DNA from 2 places in the Levilactobacillus sp. LN180102 genome. Region 2 is predicted to be linked to the other one. Evidence: predicted binding sites of a transcription regulator. Region 2 holds the regulator's gene; the other holds the start of a gene.
The links. The regulator Rex, encoded in region 2, represses fermentation and respiration genes when NADH is low (regulators of the CRP and FNR family bind a similar motif). The targets are predictions, from matches to a motif close to TTGTGAANTANTTCACAA.
Positions count from the first base shown of each region.

Region 1: the regulator Rex is predicted to act here: its motif matches at 7,016-7,033, upstream of adhP (alcohol dehydrogenase AdhP).

Region 1 covers NZ_JBNIIX010000001.1:209,554-225,572, reverse strand. The annotation lists gene yqeK (bis(5'-nucleosyl)-tetraphosphatase (symmetrical) YqeK) at 1-534, shown strand, start outside; gene rsfS (ribosome silencing factor) at 560-916, shown strand; gene ACP4IT_RS01210 (class I SAM-dependent DNA methyltransferase) at 913-1,656, shown strand; gene ACP4IT_RS01205 (nucleotidyltransferase) at 1,658-2,806, shown strand; gene ACP4IT_RS01200 (YceD family protein) at 2,880-3,434, shown strand; gene rpmF (50S ribosomal protein L32) at 3,501-3,689, shown strand; gene ACP4IT_RS01190 (Cof-type HAD-IIB family hydrolase) at 3,795-4,610, shown strand; gene ACP4IT_RS01185 (ArsR/SmtB family transcription factor) at 4,625-4,939, shown strand; gene ACP4IT_RS01180 (M57 family metalloprotease) at 5,160-5,813, shown strand; gene adhP (alcohol dehydrogenase AdhP) at 5,938-6,954, opposite strand; gene ACP4IT_RS01170 (response regulator transcription factor) at 7,370-8,056, shown strand; gene ACP4IT_RS01165 (HAMP domain-containing sensor histidine kinase) at 8,053-9,663, shown strand; gene ACP4IT_RS01160 (YxeA family protein) at 9,812-10,216, shown strand; gene yidC (membrane protein insertase YidC) at 10,365-11,267, opposite strand; gene ACP4IT_RS01150 (acylphosphatase) at 11,370-11,642, opposite strand; gene ACP4IT_RS01145 (TrmH family RNA methyltransferase) at 11,749-12,519, shown strand; gene ACP4IT_RS01140 (HD domain-containing protein) at 12,644-13,141, shown strand; gene ACP4IT_RS01135 (winged helix-turn-helix transcriptional regulator) at 13,176-13,550, shown strand; gene pheS (phenylalanine--tRNA ligase subunit alpha) at 13,884-14,930, shown strand; gene pheT (phenylalanine--tRNA ligase subunit beta) at 14,940-16,019, shown strand, end outside.
Region 2 covers NZ_JBNIIX010000012.1:11,686-27,704, forward strand. The annotation lists gene dnaX (DNA polymerase III subunit gamma/tau) at 1-210, shown strand, start outside; gene ACP4IT_RS08265 (YbaB/EbfC family nucleoid-associated protein) at 229-549, shown strand; gene recR (recombination mediator RecR) at 571-1,170, shown strand; gene ACP4IT_RS08275 (YaaL family protein) at 1,188-1,439, shown strand; gene tmk (dTMP kinase) at 1,637-2,281, shown strand; gene ACP4IT_RS08285 (cyclic-di-AMP receptor) at 2,308-2,637, shown strand; gene holB (DNA polymerase III subunit delta') at 2,647-3,660, shown strand; gene ACP4IT_RS08295 (DNA replication initiation control protein YabA) at 3,685-4,023, shown strand; gene rsmI (16S rRNA (cytidine(1402)-2'-O)-methyltransferase) at 4,035-4,916, shown strand; gene ACP4IT_RS08305 (acyl-[acyl-carrier-protein] thioesterase) at 4,922-5,662, shown strand; gene tsaB (tRNA (adenosine(37)-N6)-threonylcarbamoyltransferase complex dimerization subunit type 1 TsaB) at 5,841-6,563, shown strand; gene rimI (ribosomal protein S18-alanine N-acetyltransferase) at 6,547-7,155, shown strand; gene tsaD (tRNA (adenosine(37)-N6)-threonylcarbamoyltransferase complex transferase subunit TsaD) at 7,190-8,239, shown strand; gene ACP4IT_RS08325 (CynX/NimT family MFS transporter) at 8,320-9,498, opposite strand; gene ACP4IT_RS08330 (ArsR/SmtB family transcription factor) at 9,556-9,852, opposite strand; gene ACP4IT_RS08335 (ABC-F family ATP-binding cassette domain-containing protein) at 9,961-11,913, opposite strand; gene ACP4IT_RS08340 (redox-sensing transcriptional repressor Rex) at 12,146-12,784, shown strand; gene groES (co-chaperone GroES) at 12,965-13,249, shown strand; gene groL (chaperonin GroEL) at 13,305-14,930, shown strand; gene ACP4IT_RS08355 (APC family permease) at 15,322-16,019, shown strand, end outside.

The sequences.
Region 1 (16,019 bases), on a different contig from region 2:
AAGCTGGAGCAAGCGTTGAAGCCACATCGGTTTCGGCATGTTTTGCGGGTCGAACAAACGGCTATTCAATTGGCTACAGCTAACCAAGTGGATGTGGAAAAAGCCAGTATTGCCGGTTTAGTCCATGATTATGCCAAACAACGGCCAGATGAAGATTTTATTGCCGCCATTCAACGTTATCATTTAGATCCCATGCTGTTGGACTATGGAAATGCCATTTGGCATGGCGTTGTTGGTGCTGAATTAATTAAACATGAACTACAAATTTTTGATGAGGATATTTTGAATGCGGTGCGCCATCATACAACCGGTGCGGTTTACATGTCGCCATTAGAACAAGTTATCTATATGGCAGACTATATTGAACCTAAACGTGACTTTCCTGGCGTTGACGAAGCTCGGAAAGTCACAGCGGCTGATTTAGCTAAAGGTGTGGCGTTTCAAGCAAAACAGACGTTGCAGTATTTGGTGACTAATGGCAAGCCGGTTTATCCGAAGTCGATTGACACTTATAACGCGTGGATTTCCCGTTAGTTGTAAGTGCGAGAGGAGAAAATGCATGGAAAGCAAAGAGATTTTAGAAATTGCCGTAAAGGCAGCTGAAAACAAGCGAGCAGAGGACTTAACTGCCTTAGATATGACCAAGGTGAGTTTAATGGCCGACTACTTCTTAATCATGGAGGCTAACTCTAGCCGTCAAATTCAAGCGATTGCCGATGAAATTACGGATCAGATGGCCGCTAACGGCGTTAAGATGCGCGATGTTGAAGGTAAGAATGAGGCCAACTGGATTTTAATTGATTTAGGCGACGTTGTGGTTCACGTCTTCCAAAAAGAACAACGGAGTCATTACAATTTGGAAAAATTGTGGTCTGATGCCCCAACGGTTGATTTAGGTCAGTGGGTTGAAGCATGATTTATCAATCATTTGCTGAACTTTACGATGAACTTTTTGATCCAGCCATGTATGACCAGTGGCTGGATTTTGTGACCGACCGTGTTGATCCTACTAGCGGCGAACTATTAGACTTGGCTTGTGGTAGTGGTCGGTTGGGCGTGCTACTTGCCGAACATGGGTATCAAGTCAGTGGCTTGGACCTCAGTGAAGAGATGTTGGCCTTGGCAGCTAAGCATGCCGAGGAAGCGGATGTTGCTTTGCCGTTAGTGGCTGGTGATATGCTGGACCTCAGTGTGTTGGGTGAGTATCAGACGGTGACGTGCTTTGCCGATTCGTTCTGTTATTTACCGGACTTGACGGCGGTGACGCAAGCCTTTACACAGGTGCACGACCATTTGGCGGTTGGGGGACAATTTCTGTTTGATGTGATTACGCCCCACCAAACAGATGACGTCTACCCAGGGTACATGTATAACTATGTCGATGACACCCGAGCCTTTGTTTGGACGAGTTATGGAATTGAAGACGAGACCCATGCGGCTGAACACGATTTGACATTCTTTACGCAAAACCCTAAGACGGGTGAATATCGAAAGGTGACAGAACTGCATCATGAACGGACCTATCCGTTAGCTGACTATCAGGCGGCCCTCAAGCAGGCTGGTTTAACGTTGAAACGGGTAAGCGCCGACTTCGGTGCGAATGAAGTTACTAGCGAAACGACCCGGTGGTTCTTTGAGGTAACACGGGAGGCTTAATATGACACTTCAAGCAGCGGGAATTGTGACAGAATACAATCCCTTTCACAATGGTCATGCCTATCAGATTGCACAAGCACGACAAAAAACGGGTGCTGACGTGATTGTGGCCGCAATGAGTGGTAATTGGGTTCAACGCGGAGAGCCAGCGATTATGGATAAGTGGCAGCGGACTGAAGCGGCACTTGCCGGTGGCGTTGACCTCGTTGTTGAACTGTCGGGTGCTGCGGCGCTACAGCCGGCCCACCTATTTGCCCAAGGAGCTATAGCGGTTTTAGCTACTTTGAAGTGTCAGTGGCTCGTCTTTGGCACCGAACATCCGGACATGGATTATGATTGCCTGATGGCCCATTTGCCGAGTGATCCAGCGATCTTTAAACGATTTGATCAGACGTATGCATCACTATTTCAAGGTTATTTGCGGGAGCAAACGGGGATTACGTTGAGTGCGGCAAATGATATCCTCGGCTTCTTCTACGCCGTGGCTAATCAGCAGCAAGGACAACCTTTACAGTTAGTGCCATTAGCACGACGGGGGAGCCAACATAATGACACTGCAGTCATGCAAGGTACAAACTACGCCAGTGCAACCGCAATTCGTGCGGCCTCCTTGGCTGGTGATTGGGCGACGGTTCAGCCAGTTGTGCCGGCCAAGACGTTGGCATTATTGCAGCAAGAATCATTAATAAGCTGGGCCGATTTTTGGCCATTACTCCGATATCAGTTGATTAGTGCCCCCGTTACGGATATGCGGCAACGTTATCAAATAACGGAGGGCGTTGAATATCGCTTGAAGCGAGCAGCTTTAGAAGCAACAACGTTTGCGGATTTTATGCGTATCGTAAAAACCAAACGGTATACGTATACGCGACTTCAACGGCAAGCCGCTTATCTACTGTTACAGGCACTGCCCGAGGAGATGCGGCCACAGCCGCAATATTTGCGGGTTCTCGGCTATTCCAAGCAAGGGCAGGCCTACTTACACCAGATTAAGAAACACGTCGCCTTACCGCTCGTTAGTCGGGCAAATCGGGATTGGCAGAAGGGCGTTGGGTCCCTTGACGATCGGTTGGGGGCACTCCGAACTTTGGTGACGGGAATTCCACAAGATTATGGCCGGATTCCCATAAAAAAACCGGATTCTGAGTGACTATCAAGGAAATTACCTTGACATCACATTTTTTGACAGGTATAATTTATCACGTTGCATTGGAGGGATTACGATGAAATGGTTGTTGACCGAGCTGCGGAAGAACCATCGCAGTGAGCCGCTTTTGTTCGATGAAACACTCGATTTGAAGGCGGATTTAATGGCGCGTTATGGCGACGAGGTCTTAGACTTAAGTCCCGTTCACGTGACGGGCACAGTGTCCGTCATTGACGGTGGCGACGTCGTCGTAACAGCACAGGTAATTGCGGATTTGACGGTACCATCTAGCCGATCTTTGGCACCGGTAGATTTACCCGTCAACTTCAGTATGACGGAATTTTATGTGTCTGACCCAGCCGCAACGCAACGGTTTGAAAAAACTGACGTTGTGATGGTCGTTTCCGATGACCAAGTTGTTTTAGACAAAGCTGTTGGGGATAACATTATTCTACAAATTCCGATGCACATTCTTTCTGACGCTGAAAAGCAAGGCGAAGCGATGCCTGCCGGTCAAGACTGGCAAGTTGTTGCAGAAGCTGACTTAGAAGCCGTTGAGAAAGAAAATCAACCAGTTGATCCACGTCTTGCAAAGTTAAAAGATTTCTTCCCTGATCAGGATGATCAATAATCGCCTTTGTGAGCCTTAAAAATTTTTTCACTAGTGGATATAATTTATTTAAAGGAGGTGTTTTCTTTGGCTGTACCAGCACGGAAAACGTCTAAGACGAAAAAGCGTATGCGTCGGGGTCACATTAAGTTGGCTACCCTGAACTTAGCACCATGTCCAAACTGTGGTGAATTACGGAAGTCTCACGTAGTTTGCCCAAGTTGTGGTTTCTACGATGGCCGTCAGGTCGTTGCGGTTAAGAACGCAAACAACTAAATCGATGAAAAGCTCCTATGAAGTCCGCGGCTTCTAGGGGCTTTTTTGTGTTTCCAATAAAATCGCGTATAATGAAACGACAAGGATTAACGAAGGAGTGAAATTGTGGCAATGAAATTAATCGCGACTGATTTGAACGGGACGTTGTTGCATCAAGATCAGGGATTTAATCAACCTTTGCTCAAAGAAACGCTGTCGCAATTAAAGCAGCGAGGGATAAGACTCGTGTTGGCTTCTGGTAACCAATACGCCCATTTGAAAGAGGTCTTTAGAGAAATCTGGTCCACAGATCTGGCGGTGATTGCTGAAAACGGGGCTTCAATTTATCTGGGTGATGAGCTAGTCTTTGATGGAAGTCTGACACCCCAGCAAGTCCGGCTGTTCTTGTCGGCCACGGCACAAGATGAGTTTTTGCAGAATGCCTATTTGATTTTAGTCGGCGCACAAGGTTCTTATACAAGGGTTGGGGCACCAGCACCACTAATTGCAGCCGCGGAAAAGTTCTACGACCATCTGCAACAGGTGATGTCCCTCGAAACCGTCACCGATCGTATTAAAAAAATTAGTGTCTCCACAGCGCCTGAACAGGCCGCCGCGCTAGTTCAGCACTTAAACCAGCGGTTCGCGGGTCAATTAAGGGCCCATGACAGTGGTTATGGTGTCATTGATGTCGTCAGTTTACACGTCGGTAAGTTACCAGCCGTTCAATGGTTGGCTCAGCATTGGCAGATTCCGGCTACTGAGATTGTTGCATTTGGTGATGGTGCCAATGACGTGCCGCTATTAAACTATGCAGGGCAAAGCTACGCCATGAAGAATGCACCCGTCGATATTCAGGCGCAGGCTAAGCACGTTACCGTTTGGGACAACGATCGTGATGGGGTACTCCGTACAATTGCTACCTTATTAGTTGCAGACTAGAGAGGAGCACCACAATGCCCATTAATGATGCAATCTTAGCGGAAGCCGTTAAGATTTATAAAGTATTGAGTAACATGAACCGAATCAAGATTCTTTATTTCTTGGAGAATCACGAGGCTGACGTGTCGCGTATTGTTGATCACGTTCAGTTGTCACAGCCAATTGTGTCTCACCAGTTGGCGATTCTCTATCACTATCAATTAGTGACACGTCACAAGCGCGGTAAGCATGTCTATTATTGTTTGGATGATCCCCACATTCTTGAGATGGTTGATGCAATGCTGGGACATGTCTCTCATGAGATCAAAGGAGAACCGCATCACGATTAAACAGACGTTCGGACTAACTTAGTCGCGACCGTTTTTTATTGGCGTGGTAAATCCTATCATGACATGACTGACAGTTATCGAAAGTGAAAGAAGTCTAGCGCTGTTTGGGCAGTCAGTTATTAAAAAAACGTAGCATTTCAAGAATTTCAGGCGTTTTAGTGGCTTCTAATGAATGGGACCAGTAAACTAACCCTAATCATTCAAAATAGGAGCAAAAATAATGCGCAAATTTTTGGGTTTTCTGTTCTTGCTGGCGCTAGGGGCCTGCTTTTTCTTACCCCAAGTACAAACTGAGCTTCCAAAGATTCTAAAACAATCGCAATTGACCGTTGCCCAAGCGGCTAAAAACATCGGGGTTCAGTTGCCGCTGGTCGGCCGACAAGAGGCGGCTGGTGCCACGCCAGTCGAGTCGATTGTTCGTCCGCAAACGTTAAAGAAAACGTACTATTATCATTTTTCGGCGGATGTTCCAGTAAAAGTTCAACAAGTATTTGAACGGGCCATCGCTGTTTATAATGAGACCGGTATTGTTGACTTAGTGGCAGGTCAGGCCACTGCCGAACAAAATGAAATTACGATTTTTGTTTATCAGAAAACGATGACGGCTAAACAAGTTAATTATTTGGAATTAGGTAAGGGTGGTCCGGAGATTCAGCAACTAACGGGATTTCAAGGTTACACGGCTAATCATGCGCGTGCGGGACTGAACGTGAAGTATGGTCAAAGCATTAAGGAATCTGTGGCGACCCACGAATTGGGCCATGCGTTAGGACTCGATCACAGTTCGAGTCGGCAATCAGTGATGTATCCAATTGATCAGGGGCTAACCCAGCTGTCTGCTGGTGATTTAAAGGCACTGAAGTATTTGTATTAGGATGCCGCGTAAAAAAGGCCACGACATGTCATTATCTTTTGAGGACCAATAACTAAAAAAAGCAATTCTGAAAATGACTTTTTCAGAATTGCTTTTTTAATTCAAATATTAATTTAAGTCGAAATTACTTCGTGAAATCAACGACCATTCGGCCAACGATTTGGTTATTCTTCATTTCATCAATGATATCGTTAACCTCGTCCAAACGACGGGTTTTAACGATTGGGTGAACCTTGCCTTCAGCACCAAATTGGAAAGTTTCGGCAAGATCTTGACGAGTTCCAACCAGTGAACCGCGAACGGAAATACCATCCAAGACGGTCTTAGCAATGTTTAATTCCATGTCGCCTTGAGGAAGGGCAACGGCAACTAATTTACCATCTGGCTTCAAGGCGTTAACGGATTGGGTAAAGGCATCCTTGTTAACAGCAGTTACTTGCGCATTGTCCACGCCACCGACCTTTTCTTGAATCTGTTCGGCGACATTACCGTCATGCCGGTTGATTAATACTTCAGCACCGTTAGCCTTAGCAGCAGCTAACTTATCAGGGTTACCATCAACGGCAACGACGTGGGCACCAAAGACATTGTGAGCGTATTGAATAGCCAGATTACCTAAGCCACCGGCACCAACAACTTCCACCCATTGACCAGGCTTAGTTTCGCCGACTTTCAAGGCTTTGTACATGGTTACACCAGCACAAGTTAATGAAGTGGCTTCAATTGGGTCCAAACCTTCTGGAACCTTAACGGCGTAGTTGGCATCAACGATACATTCTTCAGCCATCGCACCATCAACTGTGAAACCAGAGTTTTGAACATTCCGGCAAAGCGTTTCGCGACCGGTTAGGCAATATTCACAATGGCCACAACCCTTAAAGAACCAGGCAACAGAAACCCGGTCGCCAATCTTCAAGTTATCGACGTCGTCAGCGACTTGAATGACTTTACCAACACCTTCATGGCCGATAATCCGACCAGGTTGCTTACCGAAGTCTCCGGCAGCCACATGTAAGTCGGTGTGACATAACCCACAATATTCCATTTTAACTAAAGCTTCACCGTGAGTAATTGGGCGGAGCGTAACATCTTTAATATCAACGTAACCGTCAACTGAATCGCGAATAACTGCTGCTTTCATGAAAAAAACTCCTTTTCTTTTCGTCTACAAGAATCAGTATACTGCAAAGGAAGTAATATTCAAGTGAAATTTTGCACAAAAAGTATTACGTTTTTCCTAAGATGAACGAAAAAAGCTTATATAACAGCAGTCATTGGTTGATCTGAAAAGTATATAAATGTGAAGCAAATGACTAATCACTTTTTCAGAAGCAATATTATCGTCCGAATGCAACCGGTTGTTAATTTTTCAAAAGACAGCGACTAACAGTGATGAATAGGTAATGTTTCAGTTAAATGTGAGTGGGTAGGGAGTTTTGGCATACAATTATGAGAAAATATGATAAAATTAAATGTTGAAATGAGAATCGGACGTCCATTGTTAGTGTTTTTGCTGACAGTGGGTGCCGCGAATTAGCCAGAGGAGTTAACGTGTAATGAGCCGAATTTTAATTATTGAAGATGAAAAAAACCTAGCCCGGTTCGTTGAACTGGAGTTAAAGCATGAAGGGTACGAAACCAACGTGCAGTTTAATGGTCGAACCGGCCTGGAAGCAGCCTTGTCACAGGATTTTGATGTGATTTTGCTAGACCTAATGTTGCCTGAATTGAATGGGATCGAAGTTGCTCGCCGCGTGCGTGAGGTTAAGAGTACGCCAATCATTATGATGACGGCGCGTGATTCTGTGATTGATCGGGTTTCTGGATTAGATCATGGCGCAGACGACTATATCGTTAAGCCATTTGCAATTGAAGAACTGTTAGCGCGTGTTCGGGCGCTATTGCGGCGAATTCACCTAGAGGGTGAGCAGAAGAGTACCAAACAGACGACGGTTAAGTTCAAGGATCTTACAATTGAAAAGGAAAACCGCATCGTACGTCGGGGCGACGAAGTCATTAACCTGACTAAACGCGAATATGAATTGTTATTAGCCTTGATGGAGAATATCAATGTTGTTTTGGCGCGAGATGTCCTGTTAACCAAAGTGTGGGGTTATGAATCAGAAGTAGAAACCAACGTGGTTGATGTCTACGTGCGGTATCTTCGCAATAAAATTGATGTTCCTGGCCAGAAGAGCTACATTCAAACGGTCCGTGGAACAGGGTACGTGATGCGGTCGTGACCCAAACCGATAAAACCCCTGAGTTAACTGGTGATAGTGTTGCGCCTAAGAAGGCCGGGTTTCGGTTTTCTTTGAAGTGGGAGTGGGCGCTATCAACAGCATTTGGTGTTTTGGTTATTTTTGCTGCGATTGTTTTTTTGATTTTTAACAGCTTTATGACGGTGTTGATGCGTCAGGAAAAAACTCACGTATCGGACACACTGAACGTTGTTGTAGAAAAGTTGAACAGTCAAAAACAACTGACAAGTACTAATGTTAACCAGCTGTTGCGTCCCCAAGCAGTTGTGTCAGCGACCAAGCAGCCGACGCCCTATAACAATGCCGTGATTGCTAGTTTAGCCCGTGATAGTCAGGCCGTAACGGTTTATGATGCCGATGGACAGTCACTCTTTGCGACACGGCAAGGGGATGTCTCATTCCGGCGGGCTAGTAAACAGTCAATTTCTACTCAGACGGTGTCTGGTCGCAAGAATTTAGTGGGACGGTCACCAATTCGAGCTAAGCAAGGTAATCGCATTTTGGGCTATGTTCAAGTGACAGATAACTTGCGAGATTATCGTGCCACGCAAGTCAAATTGTTACAGGTTGAGGTGGTCTTAGGGCTGATGGCGGGCTTAGCCGCTGCAGTGCTGAGCTATAGTCTAGCAACCTTTTTACTACGGCCAGTTGAAGAAATTCGGGAGACAATTCACGCGGTACGTGAAGATCCACAAACAGATAAGCGAGTGCCCGAGATGCATCATCAAGATGAGCTAAGTGATCTAGGTAGCTTGTTTAATGACATGCTGGATACGACACAGCGCTATATGGATCAGCAGCAACAATTTGTGGAAGATGTCTCGCACGAGTTACGAACCCCAGTGGCGATCATTCAGGGACACATGGAGATGTTGGATCGTTGGGGTAAGGAAGATCCAGAAGTTTTGGATGAGTCGATCAAGGCCTCGTTACAAGAAACCAAGCGTATGAAGAGTTTGGTTCAAGAGATGCTGGATCTCCAACGAGCGGAACAAATTGAGGTTAATTACCCTAATGAAGTGACGGATGTCAGCGAAGTGGTTGAGCAGGTCTTCGATAATTTCAAGATGATCCACCCGGATTATGTGTTTATCTTGGATGATGACGTTCACCAACCACTACAGGCGCAAATTTATCGGAATCATTTGGAACAGATTCTTATTATTTTGATGGATAATGCGGTTAAGTACTCACAAACACGTAAGGAAGTTCATCTGACGTACGAAAGTGACTTGCGAAACCTTGAAGTGGCCGTTCAGGACTTCGGTGAGGGCATTTCGCAAGAGAATCGCAAGCGGGTTTTTAATCGTTTCTATCGTGTAGATAAGGCGCGTTCCCGCACCAAAGGGGGCAATGGCCTCGGCTTAGCGATTGCCAAACGGTTAATCGAAGCTTACCATGGCCAAATCACAATTGAGAGTGCTTTGGGGCATGGGTCTGTTTTCCGAATTTCATTACCAATCTTGTCACCGGAAGCGGCACAGGCGCTTAATGCTAAAAAAGAACAAACGCAAGCGGCCAATGACATTCCAGGAATCCAATCAGAATTGTTAGTGGACGACAGCGAGGATTCAACGAAATCTGAATAAAATAAAAAATCCGGTTTGAGTTTAGTTGACTTAAATCGGATTTTTTATACGATAAAATCGTAAAGAGATTGACAGGTAATGACGATTCAAGTATGCTGTTAACAACAAGTTAGTTACTATAGTAACTAACTAAATAGGGGGAACTGCTATGAAATTAGTCAAAGGCTTTTTGTGGTTACTGGTCGGTGCCGTGGTCGTTGTTGGGGGAAGTTTGTTTTGGTTACCACAATTTACGAAGAATAAGCATTCAGAATTGGTAATGGCTTTGGATAATGTTAATCCGGTGGTTAAACCGGAAACGGTTTATGCACTCACCACGACAAAGCCAGTTCGTCAGTTTACTGGGGGTGCTGGTGAAAAGGAATACACTTATCGATTAACAACCTATAATGATCGAGGACAGACCCGTATTGTAATGTTCGATGCCCAATGGCGGTTAAAACCACAACGTTTTTTGAAAATTAAGACGAAAGGCCAAAATGTTGAGTCTTGGACAGCAACGGCGCGACAAGAAGTCCCAAGTGGTGTTCGACAAAATCTGTTAATGAGCTAGTGTTTAAGCTTGTTGTTACTAACAATCGTTGTATTGGCGAATGGCTGGGGATCAGATTTAATGCCTTTGAAATGGCTTATTGTTATTAACAATCATATCAGAAAGAATAAAAAAGATCGTCGACAAAAAGTCGGCGATCTTTTTTTGATTATCGATGACGCTGTTGTTTTCCGGCGTTACGATTACGATTTTTTTGACTAACTGGTTTGGGGGTTGTGACTGTCGGTGTTGGCTTGACGACAGGTGCAACAACCGGAGCCGGTTGGTCTTTCATCTTTTCCTTAATCTCGCGACGAATTCGTGGTCGATAGAAATTGATGATCAATGTTTGTAGACAGGCAAACAACCCACCAACGAAGAAGTATAAGCCAAGACCAGCTGGAGAACTCATTGTGAAGAAGAGAATCATGACTGGTGATAGCAATAATGTCATGCGCATTTGTTTCTTTTGATCTTCTGGCATCCCCAACATGGACAAGTATCCTTGTAGTAGGTAAGAGAGGAAAGACAATAATGCAAGAATCCAGCTAGATTTTCCTAATGGAATTCCTAAGAAAACAGTGTTGGACAGTTCTGGTGAGTACCGGATAGCTGCATATAGTGCGGCGAAGATCGGCATCTGGATCAGAAGCGGTAAGCAGCCAATTCCACCGGTCATGCTAATGCCATTGTTACGATACAAAGCCATCATAGCCTGACTGGCAGCCTGCTGTTCTTCCGGTGTCTTAGCAGCTTTTTGTTGCTTCTGTAAGGCGGTCATCTGTGGCCGGATCATTGAGATCTTTTCCTGCTGAACGGTAGCACTTCGCATTTGACGAACCATGATTGGCAATAAGACCATTCGTACAATCACGGTTAAGATAATAATGGCCCAACCATAGCTACCGCCAAAGATGTGGGCGAGCCAATCCATCACGTGTTGTCCAGGTACGGCCAGATAATCGTAAACGAAGCCATAAGGTTTACCATTCTTGGTTTGCACACAGCCACTCAAGAAGAGGGCCATGGCCGCCAAGGCGGTCGTAACCGTAACTTTTTTGGAGATTTTCATATGTTGTTTTGAACCCCTTTAAATAACGATGTAGAGCCTAATTGCTCCCAGCGGCGCGAACGCCGTTAACATCAAACATCTTACTTGATTTACCGGCCATTTTCAAATAATAATCCGGAAGTCGGCAAATTGGTGGGTTGGGATTGAGTGGGTTGTCAGCGTCATCACGTTAATCCAGGGGGATAAGCCATGTTTGAGCTGCTGACAGAATTGTTGTAGGGTTGCAGATTCACCAGTGGCAATGATTTCAACTTGTCCGTTAGCGAGATTGCGGACAGTACCGGTTAGCGTCAGCTGTTTGGCTAGTCGTGTGGCCGACCAGCGGAACCCAACGCCTTGCACTTGACCACTGACCAGAATTTTTTGTGTTTCCATAAGACGATGCCCTCCCGATTAAAAATGCGTTTATCTCATTATACAACTGCCGGTTATTGATCGGATATGGTAAACTAGATGAAATAACTTAAAGCGAGGGACTATCGTGAAAGAAAAAATTACGTCTAGTCAAAATAGGCGCGTCAAGGAATGGCGATCCTTAGCCAGCAAAAAAGGGCGTAAGGCCACACGGACTTATTTATTGGAAAGTTGGCATCTTGTTCAAGAGGCTATTAAGGCGCAACAACCTTTAACGGCAATTATGGGGACTGCTGAGCAGTTAAGTGCCCATGCAGATAGCTTGCCTACTGACGTTCCCATTTACGAACTAACGGATAGTCTGGCTAAGACAATTGGGGATACTGGCACGCCTCAGGGCATTTTTGCGACGGCTCCGATGCCAGATGAGACTGCAATTGATCCTAAAACTGCGACGGGGGCTTGGCTGTTTCTAGACTACGTACAAGACCCTGGTAATATTGGAACGATGGTGCGGACAGCCGACGCTGCGGGCCTAACCGGCGTTGTGTTTGGAAAGGGAACCGCCAGCCGTTTCTTGCCCAAGGTTTTACGAGCCATGCAGGGAAGTCAGTTTCACATTCAATTGGTAGAGGCCGATTTACATGATTGGATTGGCGCTTTTACAGCCCGACAATTGCCAGTGTACGGAACTAATTTAGATCCACAGGCGCAAGACTATCGTGACGTGCCAGCTTTAACGAATGGTGCGATTGTCATGGGCAATGAGGGCAACGGTATGGCACCAGACTTGCAACGTTTAACGACACAAAATCTATATATCCCTATTAAAGGACAGGCAGAGTCCTTAAATGTTGCCGTGGCTGCCGGTGTTGTGATGTTTCGATTAGTGGGTTAATCATAAAGAAAAGGTAAACCCGATGAGAAATAGGCCATTTTGGTTGCATTTTGTCTAAAAGACAGTATGATATAGGGTAATTGAGAGACTGAAAATCATAATTTTAATGAAAAGGAAGCATTCTATGACCAAACTTACTTGGCGTGATGACCCCGAGTACCTTGCTTTAGTTTCTGACTTGTTGGCAAAGGAGCCGGTCCAACGCCTGGCGAATTACACCCAGCATCATCACTCTAACCGTTTGGATCACTCCATTTCGGTATCGTATAATAGTTATTTAGTTGCGAAGAAACTTGGTTTGAATACCCGGGCCACTGCACGGGGTGGGTTATTACACGATTTGTTTTATTATGATTGGCGAACGACGAAGTTTAATTTAGGCTCGCATGCGTTTATTCATCCTCGGGTTGCCTTACGCAATGCCGAAAAGTTAACGGATCTAAGCCCTATGGAAAAGGATATTATCCTTAAACACATGTGGGGAGCGACGCTGGCGATGCCGAAGTATCGAGAAAGCGCGATTGTATCGTTGGTGGATGATTATGAAGCTGTTTACGAATTCTGTGGACCAGCCCGTAAGCGAATGGAAGCCTTGATGGACAAGGTAACGCCTAACGCCTAGTTTCCAAGGAATCTGGATGGGAGGCAAGACAAATATGCAAATGATGTCAAAGAAGACGACAGAAGCACCAGACACGGCTATCGATTTTGAATTGTGCCCCCGCTTTGAACAAACTTTTTCCTTTTTGGGAAAGAAGTGGAATGGCTTGATTATCGATGTCCTCTTGCATGAAGGACCACAACGGTTTCGGGATTTAGCGCGAAATGTGCCGCGATGCAGTGATCGAGTGCTGGTTGAGCGACTAAAGGAATTAGAGGATAACGGTGTCATTTTACGCCGAACTTTTCCTGATAGTTCCTTGATTGAATATGAGTTAACTAAGAAGGGCCAAGAATTTGCTCCCGTGATGGCGGCGGTTCATGCTTGGTCTGACAAGTGGTCTTGTCCGCTTGAGGAGAACCAGAAGTAGTTGACTTCTGCGGCCAAATCCGCTAGGCTAATTGAAGTAATAGTTAAAAACGATGATAGAAAAGTAGTAACCGGAACGGTTTGTCAGGAAGAGTCTGCCTAGACTGTGAGCAGACTTCAAAGCGATAGGTGAATTCAGTTCTTGAGTTGTCGCCAGGACGCAACTTAGTTGTTGTGAAAAGGTGTTCCGGTACGTGACCGTTATCACGACTGAGTGTGGTTGGGGATGAAATCCCTAACTGAATCAGGGTGGTACCGCGATGCTTCGTCCCTAGTTTTAGGACGGAGCTTTTTTATTTGTCTAAAAAGTAAGTTAGAAATGGAGGATGACGTTATGTCGTTGAGAGATAAATTAAACGAACTGCATGAACGTGGGTTAGCCGAGATTCAAAAATCGACTGACCTAAAAGACGTCAATCAAGTGCGGGTATCGTTATTAGGTAAAAAGGGTCCAATTACCGAGGTGTTGCGTGGTATGCGGGATTTAGACGCTGAAGAACGACCTAAGGTTGGTGCTTTTGCCAACGAAATTCGGGATGACTTAACGGCAGCATTGACTAAACGGCGAGAAAAATTGGAAAATGCCGTACTAAATGCCCGTCTGGCTAAGGAAGCTATCGATGTTACCTTGCCAGGCACGCCGGTTGCTAAAGGTGAGCCGCACGTTATTCAGCAAATCATTGATCAAATTGAGGACCTCTTCTTGGGAATGGGTTATCAAGTGCTGAGCGGTCCAGAAGTTGAAGAGGACAAGTATAATTTTGAAATGATGAACTTGCCTAAGAACCATCCAGCACGGGATATGCAGGATACGTTCTACATTACCAAGGAAATTTTGATGCGGACGCAGACCTCACCAATGCAGGCCCGGACGTTGGAAAAGCATGACTTTAGTCAGGGACCATTAAAGATGATCTCTCCAGGCGTTGTCTATCGGCGAGATACGGATGATCCGACCCATTCACATCAATTCCATCAGGTCGAAGGCTTAGTGATTGATAAGCATATTACGATGGCTGATTTAAAGGGAACGCTCCAGGTTTTGGCCCACGAACTATTTGGTGATAAGTTTGACGTGCGGTTACGGCCAAGCTATTTCCCATTTACGGAGCCTTCTGTGGAAGCCGATATTACCTGTTTTAATTGTGGTGGAAAGGGTTGTAACGTTTGCAAAAACACTGGTTGGATTGAAGTGTTAGGTGCTGGTATGGTGCACCCTAATGTCTTAAAGATGGCCGGCGTTGATCCAGATGTATATGGTGGTTTTGCCTTTGGGGTTGGTCCCGATCGGTTTGCCATGCTGAAGTACGGGGTTGATGATATCCGTAACTTCTATTTAAATGATGTTCGTTTCCTGACCCAATTCACGAAGAAAGGATAACCGCCAACTATGAAGATTTCATATAATTGGATTAAAGAATACCTGGATTTAAATGTTTCACCCGTTGATTTGGCGGAAAAAATCGAACGCACTTCCGTGGAAGTCGATGGCGTGACCACCCCTAGTGATGGCCTGAAGAAGATCGTGGTAGGACACGTCTTGTCCTTAGAAGCCCATCCCGATTCCGATCATCTGCACATTTGCCAAGTGGATGTTGGTGAAGACGAGCCCTTACAGATTGTTTGTGGGGCGCCGAACGTTGCCGCGGGTCAGAACGTCATCGTGGCCTTACCAGGCTCACGGATTGCCAACAACGTTAAGATCAAGAAGTCCAAGATGCGGGGAGTCCCATCTGCGGGAATGATCTGTGCGTTACAGGAAATTGGGTTTGCCGAAGATGTTGTGCCTAAGGCTTACGCTGATGGTATTTATGTTTTGCCAACTGACGCGACGCCTGGGGATGACATTTACGATTACTTAGGTATGAACGACAGCTTAATTGACTTGGATGTGACGCCTAACCGTGGGGACATGTTAAGTCTTTATGGCACACTACATGACTTGGCAGCTATCTACGATCAACCCGTTAAGTTAGAACAACCAGCGGTTAAAGAAGCTGGTCAGGCAGTTGCCGATCAATTGACGGTTCACGTTGATGACCAGTTAGCACCGCAATATCGCATGCGTTTGGTTAAGCAAGTTAAATTAGCGCCTAGCCCAATGTGGTTGCAGATCCGGCTGTGGAATGCGGGTTATCGACCAATCAATAACGTTGTAGATATTACGAACTACATTATGTTGAAGTATGGTCAACCTTTGCATGCTTTCGATTACGATAAGTTTGCTGGACAAGATGTTTACGTGCGGACGGCACAAACTGGTGAAAGTTTAACAACGCTAGACGAAGGTGAACATGAGTTAGATCCACAAGATATTGTCATTGCTGATGAACACGCGCCAATCGCCTTGGCTGGGGTCATGGGTGGCTTGGATACCGCAATTAGTGAGGGAACCGTCACGGTAGCCATTGAAGCGGCTGTCTTCGAGCATGACCACATTCGTAAGGCTGCGCAACGGCACCATTTACAC
Region 2 (16,019 bases):
ATGGATCGGATGATTGGGACCGCTTTGCCTGTGGTGTTTGTTCCGAAAGAAGAATGGCCGACAATTCGGAAGAATTATTTGACGGCGCATAAGGATGAGTTGCAAAATACGAATCATGAACCGGCTGAAAGTCAGGCACCACAACCGAATCCGGTTGTGGCAAAAGCAGAAGAATTGTTTGGTAGCGTCGTTGACGTGAAAGCAGATTAATAAATGAAAGGATGATTAATGATGCGGAACATGGGAAATATGGGAAATATGATGAAACAAATGCGGCAAATGCAAAAGAAAATGGAAGAGGATCAAGCCAATTTAAATGCGCAGTCCTTTACCGGCGTATCACCAGATAGCATGGTACAAGCGACCTTTACGGGTGAACGGAAGATGACGGATTTAACGATCAAGCCAGAAGCGATTGATCCCGATGATCCTGATATGCTGGCCGATTTGGTCTTAGCGGCCGTTAATGATGCATTAGGGCAAGTTGACGATGCGACAAAACAATCATTAGGGAAGTACACACAAGGGATGAATATTCCAGGAATGTAAGCAAGAAAGGACGTTTGCGGCATGCAGTATCCAGAACCCATTGCCCAGTTGATTGATGGGTACATGAAATTGCCAGGAATTGGACAGAAGTCGGCGACACGCTTGGCTTTCTTTACGATTGATATGGCTGAAGATGATGTGACGGCTTTTTCTAAGGCGTTGATTGCCGCCAAACGGGATCTTCATTTTTGCTCAATCTGTGGCAACATCACGGAGGATGATCCGTGTTCAATTTGTGCAGATAAGACGCGCGACCAAACCCATGTACTGGTGGTTGAACAGCCTAAAGACATCATGGTGATGGAAAAGATGAAAGAATATCATGGCTTATACCATGTGCTACATGGGGTCATGTCGCCAATTGAAGGCAAGGGCCCTGAGGATTTGAATATTGCGAGCCTAATTAATCGACTCCAACAAAACCCTAATATTAAAGAAGTCATTATTGCGACGAACGCGACACCAGAAGGGGAAGCAACGGCAATGTACTTGTCTCGGCTGATTAAGCCGGCGGGGATTAAAGTGACGCGCTTAGCCCATGGCTTGTCAGTCGGCAGCGATATTGAATACGCCGATGAAATGACCTTATTTAAGGCCGTTGAAGGGCGGACAGAGATGTAGGTCAGGAGGCTAGGCAAATGTTTGGTAGAAAAAAACGACAGTTACCCCGTTTAAAGGCAGCATATGATGACCAGCTGTTGACGGCTATTGATCGCGCTAAAGATCGTTGGGACCACGCGAAGCAAACAGAAGAAGCCATTGCGGACGCGGATAATCAGGTAACCGCTAATACAGCCTTGACCCGGCAAACGTATCTCTTTTTATATCGAGAAGCCCGTCGGCGTCAGGTTAAAGGACGGCATATTTCGGCGGCTGTTTTTCGAGATTAATTGGTATTGAGACTTGAGAGGATTATTCTCAAGCCTTTTTTGCGTGTCAGTAACTGATGGTGCTAGTTAGGTTCCAGTAAGTAAATTTCGGTTAGGTTATCCTCAGCGGATTCTCTGAGAAATCCGGCAATGCAAATAGACATCATTTCTGAATTCAAGTACAATATACCTATCAATAAAAAATGGGGTCGAGTCGATTGTCAGGAACATTTATTAGTTTTGAAGGTCCAGATGGTGCTGGTAAAACCAGTGCATTACAAGCTATTACCACGCAAATCAAACCGGTATTAGGCGATCAACTGGTGATTACCAGAGAACCGGGTGGCAATCCGATTTCTGAAAGTATCCGGGCCATTATTTTGGATCGGGCCAATACGGCAATGGATTATCGAACAGAGGCGCTATTGTATGCGGCAGCTCGGCGGCAGCATTTGGCACAGACCATTTTACCGGCCTTGGCTGCGGATAAGTTGGTGCTGTGTGATCGGTATGTCGACAGCTCAGTCGCCTATCAAGGTGCTGGTCGACAAATCGGTGAGGACGCTGTTGCTCAAATGAATACTTTTGCAACAGATGGACTGCTGCCCGCCTTGACGGTGTATTTTGATGTTCCTGCTGAAATTGGGTTACGCCGGATTCAAGCTCACCGTGATCCCCAAAAGGTCGATCGCTTAGATGTTGAACAGGCGGCCTTCCATGACCGTGTGCGGGCTGCCTATTTACGGTTACAGGCCGCGCATCCCGACCGTATCAAGCTAATTGATGCCACACAGAAGCGTGAAGCGGTTGTGACCACGGCATTAACCTTAATTAAGCAGGCGGCACAAAATTATTTTGACTAAGTAGCGGTATGAGGGAGGAAACGAGTATGAAGTTATTAATTGCCATCGTCCAAGATAAGGACGCAAATCGCTTAAGTAATGAATTTATCGATCATGATATTCGGGCAACTCGGTTGTCAACGACGGGTGGGTTCTTAAAGTCGGGAAATACAACCTACATGATTGGATTGGAAGATGAACGGGTCGATGAAGTCTTAGAAATGATCAAGACAGCTAGTCACACGCGGCAACAGTTCATGACACCACCAGTTAATTTGGATGCGCAATTGGATAGCACATCGGCTTATCCCGTTGAAGTTCAGGTTGGTGGTGCAACGGTCTTTGTACTACCAGTCGATCAGTTTCACCAATTCTAGGAGGCTACGATGACTGAAGAATCTGTGGTAGCGGTGGCCCAACGATTGCAGCCACAGTTAGTCACCCATCTCATGACTTTGATTAAAACCAAACGTTTGGCGCACGCCTACCTATTTAATGGTGCTGATGGAACCGGACGCCAGCAGGTCGCACAGACGGTGGCGATGCGGTTATTCTGCCAAAATGTAACGGATAATCTGCCCTGTGGTCAGTGTTCGGAGTGTCGACGGATTTTAGCCGGTGATCATCCCGATGTGGTTAGTGTTGTTCCCGATGGGCAACGAATTAAGGTGGATCAAGTTCGCTATTTAAAAGCGGAGTTTACGAAAAGTGCGGTTGAGGGTAATCAAAAGATCTTTATCGTGGATCAAGTTGAACGGATGACGACGGGGGCTGCCAATAGTCTGCTCAAATTTATTGAGGAACCCGTTGGGAATACCGTGGCGTTACTGCTAACGGCTAATAAAAATTTGATTTTGCCAACGATTCTGTCGCGAACACAGATCGTTGATTTTTTGCGAGTAGCGCCGCAAGCGTTGTTAACGGCCTTAGCTGATGCAGGGATAACCCCTAGTCAACGTTACTTATTGACGACCCTGACTGAAAGTGTCACAGCGGCGCAAGACTTAGTGGTCGATGATTGGCTAAAGGATGCGCAGCAAGCGGTTGGTCAGTGGTTTAGCGCATGTTGTACGGGTGATGAACGGGCCTTTGTGCGGGTCCAAACGGAATTGGTGCCGCTAGCACTTAACCGCGATCGTCAAGGTGTGTTGTTAGATATGGTGGTTCAAGCTTGGCACGACGCACTTCGGCAGCAAAATGCAACGCTTGAGGCGGCGTCATTGGCGTTTCCTAAGGTGGCACAGGCCAGTCAACAGGTCGCCCAACGGCTTTCAATTGATCAATTGGTCCGCGTGATGACATTAACCTTAGCAACACGGGGCCAATTGGCCGGTAATTTGAATTTTCAAGCAATTTTAGAAGCCTTGACGCTGGAAATACTGACGATCACGGCACGTTAGGTTAGATATGAAGGGGTGGCAATGTTGGATAAACAGGAAATTTATGATCAATTTAAAAATCTGGAAGGCCAGCTACACGCCATGCTCGCCCAGTTCGCTGACCTCCAGGGTGAAATGACGCAGGCACTGGAGCAAAATGCCGAATTAGAAATTGAAAATCAGCATCTCCGAGAACTTGTGCGAGAACTTCAACGAACGTTGCCGGAGGACCCGGAAACGCCGCAGGGATTGTCTAAATCGCGGCAGATCTTAGAAAAACTGTATGAGGAAGGCTTTCACGTCTGCCGTGAGTTTTACGGAACTCGGCGTAAACAAGACGAAGAGTGCGCCTTTTGTTTAGAGGTTATTTATCGCGATCAATAGGAGGCGTCAACGTGGAACAGCAACGCAGTTTTCAAACTGAAACGGGGGGACACTTGTATCTGGTCCCCACGCCAATTGGTAATTTAGATGACATGACTTTTCGAGCGGTCAAAACGTTAACGGCGGTCGATTTAATCGCGGCAGAGGATACGCGTAACACGCAGAAATTATTAAATCATTTTGAAATTACCACTAAGCAAATCAGTTTTCATGAACATAATACACAAGAACGAATTCCGCAATTGATTGCGAAGTTAAAACAAGGCATGCAGATTGCTCAGGTGAGTGATGCGGGCATGCCGTCGATTTCAGATCCCGGCCATGAATTGGTTAATGCTTGTATTGACGCTCATATTCCAGTGGTGCCATTACCCGGAGCAAATGCTGGGTTAACAGCGTTAATCGCATCAGGATTAGCACCACAACCCTTTTACTTTTATGGTTTCTTAGATCGTAAGCCTAAGGATCAAAAAGCGGAGATCGCCGGCCTTGCCCAACGACCGGAAACGTTGATTTTTTATGAAGCGCCCCATCGCTTGAAAAAGACGCTTCAAAATTTGGCGGCTGGCTTTGGCGATGAGCGACCAGCCGTGCTTTGTCGGGAACTGACGAAGCGCTACGAAGAGTTTTTACGCGGCTCATTAGCTGAATTAGCAAACTGGGCGGCTACGGATACCGTTCGTGGTGAGTTTGTCGTATTGGTTGGTGGCAATCCGGCCCCAACGACGGCGGCCACGACGGCGGTTGATTTAAGCGAACCAATCGATGTACAAGTTGATCGATTAATTGCGGCGGGTGAGAAGCCCAATGATGCGATTAAAGAAGTCGCCAAATTACGTGGCGCGAAGAAACAAGAAATTTATCGACAATATCATCATTTAGACGAGGAGTGACCTAGGTGGCCGCAAATGAATTTTCCGAAACACACCGGGTCGTTTACTATGAAGCAGACGATACCGGCCAATTAACCTTAGCGATGCTAATCAATTTATTTGTGTTGGTATCAGAAGACCAAAATGATGCTTTAGGATTGAGTACGGCCTTTGTTCAAAGTCATGGTGTTGGTTGGGTCGTTACCCAATACCACCTCCACATTGATGAATTGCCACGAACGGGTGCCCAAGTAACGATTAAGACGCGGGCAACGGCCTATAACCGTTACTTTGCGTACCGGGAATACTGGTTATTAGATGACGCTGGTCAAGTGTTGGCCTATGGCGAAGGTATCTGGGTGACAATGAGTTATGCAACACGCAAGATTACCACCATCCCCGCCGAAGTCATGGCACCTTACCACAGTGAAGAGCAAACGCGTCTACCACGGTTGCCACGACCTGATCACTTTGACGAGGCCGTGAATCAAACGCTCAAACCTTATACCGTTCGTTACTTTGATATTGATGGTAACGGGCACGTGAATAATGCCCATTACTTTGACTGGATGTTAGATGTTTTGCCAGCAACTTTTTTGCGGGCGCATCATCCGACTGATGTAAAGATCCGATTTGAAAATGAGGTTCAGTATGGGCATCAAGTTACCAGCGAATTGTCTCAAGCAGCGGCCTTAACAACGCAGCATATGATCAAAGTGGGCGACCTTACAGCGGTTAAAGCGACGATTCAATGGGATAACCGCTAACTTTTGGTTAATTTCAGGCAGGGTTACTGTGGTTCTTAGCAGTTTGTGGTAGTATAGTAAACTGATAAAAGCAGTGAATGGACGTAATTGCCGCGGAAGTATCACTAGCGGTGGGCAATTGGGGACAGCTCGAGTGCCCCATTTTGGTAAAGCACAGTGAAGGGGAACACAAGATATTATGAAGATTTTAGCAATTGATACGTCGAATCGACCGCTGAGCGTTGCGGTATTGGACGATACGACCGTTCTTGCGGCTATTACGGTGACGGTTCATCAGAAACATGCAGAATATCTGTTGCCGGAAATTGAACGACTTTTAGCCATGGCGGCTCTAAAACCAGGTGATTTAGATCGGGTGGTAGTGGCTGCTGGTCCGGGGTCGTACACCGGCATTCGGATTGCGGTGACAACCGCCAAGACTTTGGCAGCAACTTTGGATCTAGACTTAGTGGCCGTATCCAGCTTAGCGACGTTAGCTGCTAATGTGCCGGTTGAGGGTGCGTTGGTGGCTCCCATTTTTGACGCGCGGAATCAAAACGTCTTTGCCGGGTTATACCGGATTAAAGCGGGCATGCCGGTACCAGTGATTGCCGATGCGCACGTCAATATCACAACATTTTTGACGGCAGTGACGGAGTATGCGGAACCCGTTTGGTTTTTGGGCGATGCGGCTCACTTTGACGACCTGATTAATACCACCGTCTCTGCGGCGACACCAGTCGTGAGTCCGTGGATGAATTTGCCACAAGCTGCCACGATCGGTCTGTTGGGCCAGCAGCTCAGTCCGGTGACTGACGTTGATCGGTTCGTGCCAAACTATTTACGTTTAACGCAAGCAGAAGCCGAATGGCGAGCTAAGAACCCTAATGAGGATACTGAATCGTATGTTGAAAAAATTTAAAGTCTGGTATAAAAATGTATTTGGGAGTCGTCGTGAACTCGTCCGTGAAGAAGCCATGGATGTGAAAAATCATCGGGTCGAAATACGCGATACCACGTATTTTGTTGCCAAGGCGTTGTTTACAGATATCCCAGAAATGATTGATATTGAACGCGCTGTTTATGCTGGGAAGGCGCCCTGGGATGCCACGGCGTTTGCCAACGAATTGCGGCGGGAAAAAGACCGATTGTATTTGGTTATTCGCAAGAATGATCGGTTATTAGCCTTCATTGGCAGCACGTTTGATGAACGGACGCGAGACGCGCATATTACGAATATTGCTGTCTTGCCTGATTATCAAAGTCGGGGACTGGGTCGCTTTTTAATGGGGATTATGATTAAAAAGGCTCGGCACTTAAATTACAAGACCGTTAGCTTGGAAGTTCGGGTATCCAATAAAAATGCGCAAAAATTTTATCGTGATTTGGACTTCGAACAAACCGGTATTAAACGGGGGTATTACTTCGGTGACCACGAAGATGCCGCCGATATGGTTTTGTATTTAAAAGATAACGAAGCTGATGCAACGGTAGCAACCGAAAAGGACGAGTAGGCACTTGGCCACTCGTCTTTTTGCGAGAAAATAAATGGGAGTGAGTCCAACGGAAAAGCGAAATTTGATTTTAGCATTCGAATCAAGTTGTGATGAAACAAGTGTGGCAGTGATTGAAGACGGTCATCGGATTTTATCCAATATTGTGGCTACGCAGATCAAGAGCCATCAGCGTTTTGGTGGTGTCGTGCCAGAAGTTGCCAGTCGTCACCATATTGAAGAAATTACCTTGTGCATTGAAGACGCGCTTGCCGAAGCTCAGGTTGGTTATGATGATCTGACTGCAGTGGCCGTTACTTATGGACCAGGATTGGTAGGGGCGTTATTGATTGGTGTAACAGCGGCTAAGACCGTTGCGTTTGCCCACAATCTACCGTTGATTCCGGTGAATCACATGGCGGGTCACATTTATGCTGCCCGCTACGTTGAACCAATTGAATTTCCAGCTATGGCGTTGTTGGTATCTGGCGGGCATACGGAATTGGTTTACATGCCGGCAGAAAATCAATTTGAAATTATTGGTGAAACGCGCGACGATGCCGCCGGGGAGGCTTATGATAAAGTGGGTCGAGTGATGGGCGTTAATTATCCGGCTGGTAAGACGGTGGATGACTGGGCGCACCAAGGCCACGATACCTTTAAATTTCCCCGAGCAATGGAAAAAGACGATAACTTCGATTTCAGTTTCAGCGGATTGAAGAGTGCTTTTATTAACACCACCCATCATGCCGACCAGATTGGCGAAACGCTTAATAAGCAAGACTTGGCGGCTAGTTTCCAGCAGGCTGTGGTCGACGTGTTAGCCGAGAAAACCCAACGGGCATTGGCCGATTATCCAGTTAAACAATTGATTCTGGCTGGTGGCGTTGCTGCCAACCGTGGGTTACGGGAACGACTAGCAGCTGATCTAGCCAGCAACCCCACAACGCATTTGGTCAAGGCACCCTTGAAGTTGTGTGGAGATAATGCAGCGATGATCGGTGCGTTTGCCTACGTAGCCTATCAACATGGCGTTTTGGCGGATACGAGCTTGAACGCCGATCCTAGCTTGGAGTTTGATTGGGTAGCTGATCCAGTTAAATAGTTGATGGTCATTTGATTGATTGAAAATAAATCGCGATAAATATAAAAGAGTGAGCCGGCCTAGCCAGTTCACTCTTTTTGTTAATCATAAATCGTGTCCCGCCGATAAACGAGAATACCGGCCAAAGTTAAGAGAATCGAAAACCCAATGGCGAGCCACAAAACCAGTGACCAACTGAGCTGGCCTAACCACCCGAATAAGACGGGACCCGCTGCAGCTAGGAGGTAGCCAGCAGACTGAGCCATACCGGAGAGGTCTGCTGTTTCAAAGCCATTAGTCGTTTGTTGCGTGAAGAAGATTACGGCGAGATTGAAAGCGGCGCCGGAGCCAAAGCCCAACAGTAAGCATAATAGCACGGCAACACTAAAGGAGAAATGGGGAAGCAAGATGCCTGCCGTTCCCCCAATGAAGCCAACGCCGACTGTCCCAATCATAGCGGCAGTTCCGCGATGAGAGTTTGACAGGGTGGGGACTAAGTAGGCGAGTGGCAAGCCGGCTAGTTGCATCACCGTGACCAAGTTTCCTGCCGCAATGGTTGAAAATCCCCGGGTACTAAGAATGGTGGGTAACCAAGTGAGCAAAGAGTAATAGACCAAAGCCTGTAACCCAAAGAAGGCGGTGACAATCCAGGCGCGAGGGGTGCGCCAAACGCTGGGATGGGTATCGGGGGTATGATGTGCCGTTATCACGGGTGCTGGGTGATTGAATTTTAGATTGGGTAACCAGACGACTAAGTTCACAAGACCGATTGCGGATAACACGGCAATGGTTAATGAAAGTGGCCAGTGTGCAGCCAGGACCCCGGAAAGTCCGGTGCCCAACGATCCAATCAATAACATCGATAGCGTGTATTCACTGGTTGCTACGTTAATTTTAGTGGGGAAATTATCCTTAATGACGGCTGGAATGAGGACGTTACCGCCATCAACACCGATCCCGACCAGAAAGGTTCCCAGTAATAGACTGGCTACGGTGGGGATGACCCGTAAGTAACTGCCCACCGCCAGTAAGATCAGCATGACATAAATGGTCCATTCATTACCAAAGCGGCGCCCCCAGCGCGCAATCAATGGTGACATGACAGCGAACGTTAGGAGGGGAATGGTGGTGATAAGCCCAGCTAATGAACTGGGCAGACCAATCGTTTGCTGGAGACTGTGCATGAGCCCAGGCATCATGGTGATGGGGAGCCGCATATTGGTCGCCACTAACATCATCCCTAAGGTGAGGTAGCGACTGTGTTCGTGTGGTGTGTTCATGATATCAACTTCACTTTCTCTCTTATTTCGATGATTATCGAACAATGAAGGCAAAAACTACAGGGTTGCAAGGAACCCTGGTAAGACGCGATCGAACGTTGATTGACGTAACGATAGATACTTGGTCTGTGCGACCTGACGGGTATTGGTTAAACCGACTAACCGCAATGCTTTGAAATGATAAGACACGGTTGACTTGCTAATATTCAACTGACCCCCAATCTCACTGCAAGTCAATTCACGTTGGGCCTGATAGAGCACCCGAATGATCCGTAAGCGGTTTGGTTCAGCCAATGCTTTAAAGATGGCGGCTCGTTCATCGTCAGTGACCAATGAGGCTGTTTCGATATTCATAGAACTAAGTATACCTATTTTAGTGAGATTCGCAAGATGAGCCAGCAAAGAAACGCAATTTAAAAAAGCCACCCCAGGGGAGTGGCTAGAGAGACTAAGTGATAGACATTAGTCAGCAAAATTTTCTAACGCGAGACTCTTTTCAGTCCAGTCGTCTTCAGTTTGAGCGAGCGTGGTGGTAACAGTCGTGAGTTGGGCCTGTAAATCAGCCAATTTAGCGACGTCGTTAAAGTTCTCGGGAGCGCTCATGGCAGTTTCGATTTGTGACTTTTCAGTTTCTAATTGCGCGAGTTGTTCTTCTAAGGCGTCAACTTGACGTGAGAGTTTGCGTTTGGCTTTTTGCTGTTCTTTTTGTTGTTGATAATCAACCTGCGTTTTCTTAGGGGCAATTGTTGTTGGGTGGGCGGCTTCCGCCTCAGCCGCTTCCTTCTCGGCATACGCTGTTTGCTCCGCCTTTTTAGAAACGTAGTAGTCATAGTTGCCCAGATAACGGGTCGTTCCCTTTGGACCGAGTTCAACGACTTGCGTGGCGACTTGATTGATGAAATAACGGTCATGGGAAACAAATAGAATCGTGCCATCAAATTCGTTCAGAGCGTTTTCTAAGACTTCGCGGCTGTCGATGTCCAAGTGGTTAGTCGGTTCGTCGAGCATTAGGAAATTATCGTGACGAAGTGCTAACTTGGTCAATAGCAGGCGTGCCCGTTCGCCCCCACTGAGACTATGAACGCTTTTATCAACATCACTACCGGTAAAGAGAAAGCTACCCAAAATTGAACGAATATCGCCTTCGCGGGTCGTGGGATGATCATCCCAAAGTTCGTGGAGCACCGTTTTTTTCTCGTGCAGGGTGGCTTGGTCCTGGTCATAGTAACCAGTGTCCACACCAGTCCCAAAGATAATCTGTCCTTGAATGGCGGGGAGACGTCCCAAAATGGTTTTGAGAAGCGTTGATTTTCCAATGCCGTTAGGCCCCACAATGGCGACCGCTTGGTGCTTTTTGATGTCTAAGTTAACGGGGGCACAGAGGATCTGTTGGTCGTAGCCCACTGCACCGTTCACAACATCTAAGACGACGTTACCACTCTGACGGTGTGGCTGAAATTGGAAACGGGCGACCTTTTCGTCACCCTCGGGCTTGTCAATTCGGTCCATCTTTTCCAATTGTTTCCGTCGCGCTTGAGCCCGCTTAGTCGTGGACGCTCGGACAATGTTTTTGTTAACAAAGTCCTCGAGTTTAGAAATTTCGGTCTGTTGTTTATCGTACTCTTTCCATTCCTGGCGTAAGCGCTCAGCTTTAGCAGTGATGTAATGGGAATAGTTGCCGGGGTAGTGAACCAAGCCACCATGGGCCATATCGTAGACGTCGTTGACAACGTGATCGAGAAAGTACCGGTCATGGGAGACAACCAAAATGGCACCTGAGTAGCCCTGAAGGTAACTTTCTAACCAAGTCAAGGTTTCTACGTCCAGGTGGTTGGTCGGTTCATCTAAAATGAGCAAGTCGGGTCGTTCAAGCAAGAGTTTGGCTAGGGCTAATTGGGTACGCTGCCCACCGGAGAGTTCATTAATGGGTTTGTCATAGTAAGCTTCACCAAACTCAAATCCATATAAAACGCCGCGAATCTCAGCTTGATAGCCGTAACCATTATGGTCACTGAAGTCCTGTTGTAATTGATCATAGGCCGCGCTGATTTGTTGGAACTGTTCCGTATCGGCGATCACCGTCGGATCACTCATTTGCTGTTCAAGGTCGTGAATGCGATTTTCCATGGCGCGAACTTCAGCGAAGACACTAAGCATCTCATTCCAAACAGTCTCACTGGAAGCCAGACCGGCATTTTGGGCTTGATAACCAATCGTCAATCCACGCTTAGTGGTAATTTGGCCTTCATCAGGCGTTGTTTCACCAGCAATCATTTTAAGCAGCGTTGATTTGCCGGCACCGTTACGGCCAACTAAGGCCACGCGCCCGTGTTCGGGGACATCTAAACTAACATTTTCAAAGAGGACACTGGCGCCAAAGCGGCGAGTGACCTGCTGTACTTGTAAGAGAATCACAGTGACTAAACCTCCTTTTTCCGTTTAAAAGTCATGGGTCTATTTTAGCATATTCTTAGAGCAGACCGAAATTCTGAAATAATTGTGAAAAATATTTGCAAATTCTTTCACAAAGCGGGCGGCTATGCTATAATTTATAAGAAAGCAATTTTCACAATCAGTAAACAATTTTAGAGAAAGCGTTGTTGCCAATTGGTGATGACGACTAGGGTTGATTAGGAGGTCTCGTTTTTTGACAGAACAAAAAATTCCTCGCGCCACAGCGAAACGGTTACCCATTTATTACCGTTATCTCAATATCCTGTTGGACGCGGATAAAACACGGGTTTCATCGACAGAGCTATCTGAAGCCGTTAAGGTGGATTCAGCGACTATTCGGCGTGATTTTTCGTATTTCGGTGCCTTAGGCAAACGGGGATATGGCTATGACGTTGAGAGTTTGATTAAGTTCTTTAAGAAAATCTTGAATCAGGATCGGCTAACTAATGTGGCCCTAATTGGGGTTGGGAATCTGGGACATGCCCTATTAAACTTTAATTTTCATCAGGATGGCAATGTGCGAATCAGTGCGGCCTTTGATGTTAATGAGACCATTGCCAACACCATTCAAAGTGGCGTCCCTATCTATCCGATGACGGATTTACGGACACAATTGGAAGAACAACAGATTCAAGTGGCTATTTTAACCGTTCCTTCCGATGTCGCCCAGTCTGTTACGGATGACGCCGTTGCCGGTGGCGTCAAAGGAATCTTGAACTTTACACCGCTACGAATCACGGTACCAAAAGATGTCCGCGTACAAAACGTTGATTTGACTAATGAGTTGCAAACACTCATTTACTTCTTGGAACATTATAATAGCAAAGAATAATTGGAAGTCGTAATCGATTGTGATTGCGACTTTTTGGTTGTCATGAAAAAGATGGGCGAATTACTTTGTCAAATTCCTTGATTTTTACTGGGAAAAACCATATATTAGATATTGTTGATTAGCACTTATGTTAGTCAAGTGCTAACAGTGCTAAAAAGTAAGTTTATTGGAGGGATTTAAGTGTTAAAACCATTAGGAGACCGCGTCATTTTAGATCAACCACAAGAAGAAGAAACCACGGTTGGCGGCATTGTTTTAGCAAGTAATGCGCAAGAAAAGCCATCAACGGCAAACGTCGTTGCTGTGAGCGATGGTCGTGTGTTAGACAATGGCGACAAGGTAGCCCCAACTGTTAAGGTTGGCGACAAGGTATTGTTCGATAAGTATGCTGGTACTGAAGTAAAGTATGACGGCCAGACTTACCTTGTTTTACACGAAAAGGATTTAGTTGCCGTTATCGACTAAGCCTTTCCCACTGATCTAAGAGACAATTAAAAATAATATGAGGTGAATTTGAATTATGGCTAAAGAATTGAAGTTCTCTGAAGACGCACGCAGCAAGATGCTTGCTGGTGTTGATAAATTAGCGAACACCGTTAAGACCACCTTAGGACCTAAGGGGCGTAACGTGGTTCTCGAACAAAGTTATGGCAACCCAACCATCACTAACGATGGGGTAACAATTGCTAAAGCAATTGAATTAGAAGATCACTTTGAAAATATGGGCGCAAAGCTCGTTTCCGAAGTTGCTTCCAAGACCAACGATATTGCTGGTGATGGGACCACTACGGCGACTGTATTGACGCAAGCTATCGTTAACGAAGGCATGAAGAACGTTACCGCTGGGGCTAACCCAGTCGGAATCCGTCGTGGGATTGAAAAGGCGACTGGTGCCGCTGTTGATGCTTTGCACAAGATGTCTCATGACGTTAAGACTAAAGATGACATCGCCCAGATTGCTTCCATTTCTTCTGCAAGTAAAGAAACTGGTAAGTTAATTGCGGACGCCATGGAAAAGGTTGGTAACGATGGTGTTATCACCATTGAAGAATCCCGTGGGGTTGATACGAGCTTAGACGTTGTTGAAGGGATGCAATTCGACCGTGGTTACATGTCACAATACATGGTCACGGATAATGATAAGATGGAAGCAAACCTTGACAACCCATACATCTTAATCACAGACAAGAAGATTGCCAACATCCAAGACATCTTGCCATTGTTGCAATCAGTTGTTGAACAAAGCCGTTCACTCTTAATCATCGCTGATGATATCACGGGTGAAGCTTTGCCAACCTTGGTCTTGAACAAGATGCGTGGAACGTTCAACGTTGTCGCAGTCAAGGCACCTGGCTTTGGTGATCGTCGTAAGGCACAATTGCAAGATATCGCCGTTTTGACTGGTGGGACTGTGATTACCGATGACTTAGGCTTGAACCTGAAGGACACGACGATTGATCAATTGGGTCAAGCCCAAAAGGTTAACGTGACTAAGGATGACACCACGGTGGTTGAAGGCGCTGGTTCTAAGGACCAAATCGCTGCTCGCGTGGCTGAAATCAAGGGCCAAATTGAAGACACCACGTCTGACTTTGACCGTGATAAGCTGAAGGAACGTTTAGCTAAGTTATCTGGTGGTGTTGCTGTGGTTCGGGTCGGTGCAGCTACTGAAACCGAATTGAAGGAACGCAAGTACCGGATTGAAGATGCCCTGAACGCGACTCGAGCTGCCGTTGAAGAAGGCTTCGTTGCTGGTGGTGGTACCGCATTGATCAATGTTATCGGTGACGTTGCTAAGCTTGAAGCTGAAGGCGACGAAAAGACCGGGATCAACATCGTTTTACGTGCTTTGGAAGAACCTGTTCGTCAAATCGCACAAAACGCCGGTGTTGAAGGCTCTGTTGTGGTTGAACACCTGAAGGGTGAAAAGCCAGGTGTTGGTTACAACGCTGCTGACAACAAGTACGAAGACATGGTTGCTGCGGGAATTACCGACCCAACTAAGGTAACCCGTTCTGCTCTGCAAAACGCTGCTTCTGTATCTGCTTTGTTGTTGACGACGGAAGCCGTTGTGGCTGAAAAGCCAGAAGACAATCCAGCACCAGCTGCACCAGCAGCTAATCCAGGTATGGGCGGCATGATGTAAGCGTCGACCATCAATGGATAAATTTTAAGCATTAAAGTGAAGGAAGAATCCACCAAAATTTGGTAGGATTCTTCTTTTTTTGTCATTAGCGATAAAAATCTAGAAAATAGCCAGTCGTTAAAACACAGTCAGACCGGTGCTTAACTCAGTCATGCCGTCAATAATAGGGGCGCAATAAATTAAAGTGAAAATCAACCCTTTATTTCTCAGGCCGTTTGCTGGATAATAGAAAAGTTCGCAAACACATTCGGGTGTTGCGAACTGCTTGAATTGTGGTAATGTGGAGCTAGTTGTAGTAGACTTACCACACATTCAAATGTGATGTAAATGTGCACTTATTGGCGGGTTACGGCCCGCTTTCATTTTTATTGGAGATAAGGAGTAAATAGTCATGTGGCGTTATTTAAAGCGGGTTTTAATTGGAAAACCCCTCAAGACCATGGACGAAGGCGGTCAGGCGCTAACGAAGTTTAAGGCGTTGGCCCTATTGTCGTCTGATGCGTTATCATCCGTGGCTTATGGTACTGAGCAAATCACAACCGTCCTCATCACGTTGTCGGCGGCAGCCCTTTATTATCAATTGTGGGTCGCTGCTTTGGTGTTGGTGCTGTTATTTGCGATCACGCTTTCTTACCAGCAAATCATTCACGCCTATCCTTCTGGGGGTGGCGCTTATGTGGTGGCTAGCACGAATTGGGGGCAATCAGCCGGACTAGTCGCTGGTGGGTCGCTGTTGGTTGATTATATGCTGACAGTGGCGGTATCAACGACTTCGGGGACTGAAGCGATTACGTCAGCGATTCCGGCCCTGTATCCGTATTCGGTGCTAGTATCGGTGCTGATTGTGATTGGGATTATGTTGCTGAACCTACGGGGGATGCGCGAATCGGCATCATTTCTAACCCTTCCGGTTTACCTATTTATCTTCATGATTATTGTGATGATTGGGGTCGGATTCTATAACATTGTTAGTGGTCATATTACCTACCATGCGGCCGCATCAGTGGGTCAACCGGTACAAGGGATGACACTGTTGCTGTTCCTTCGGGCCTTTTCTTCTGGGTCATCATCCTTAACTGGGGTGGAAGC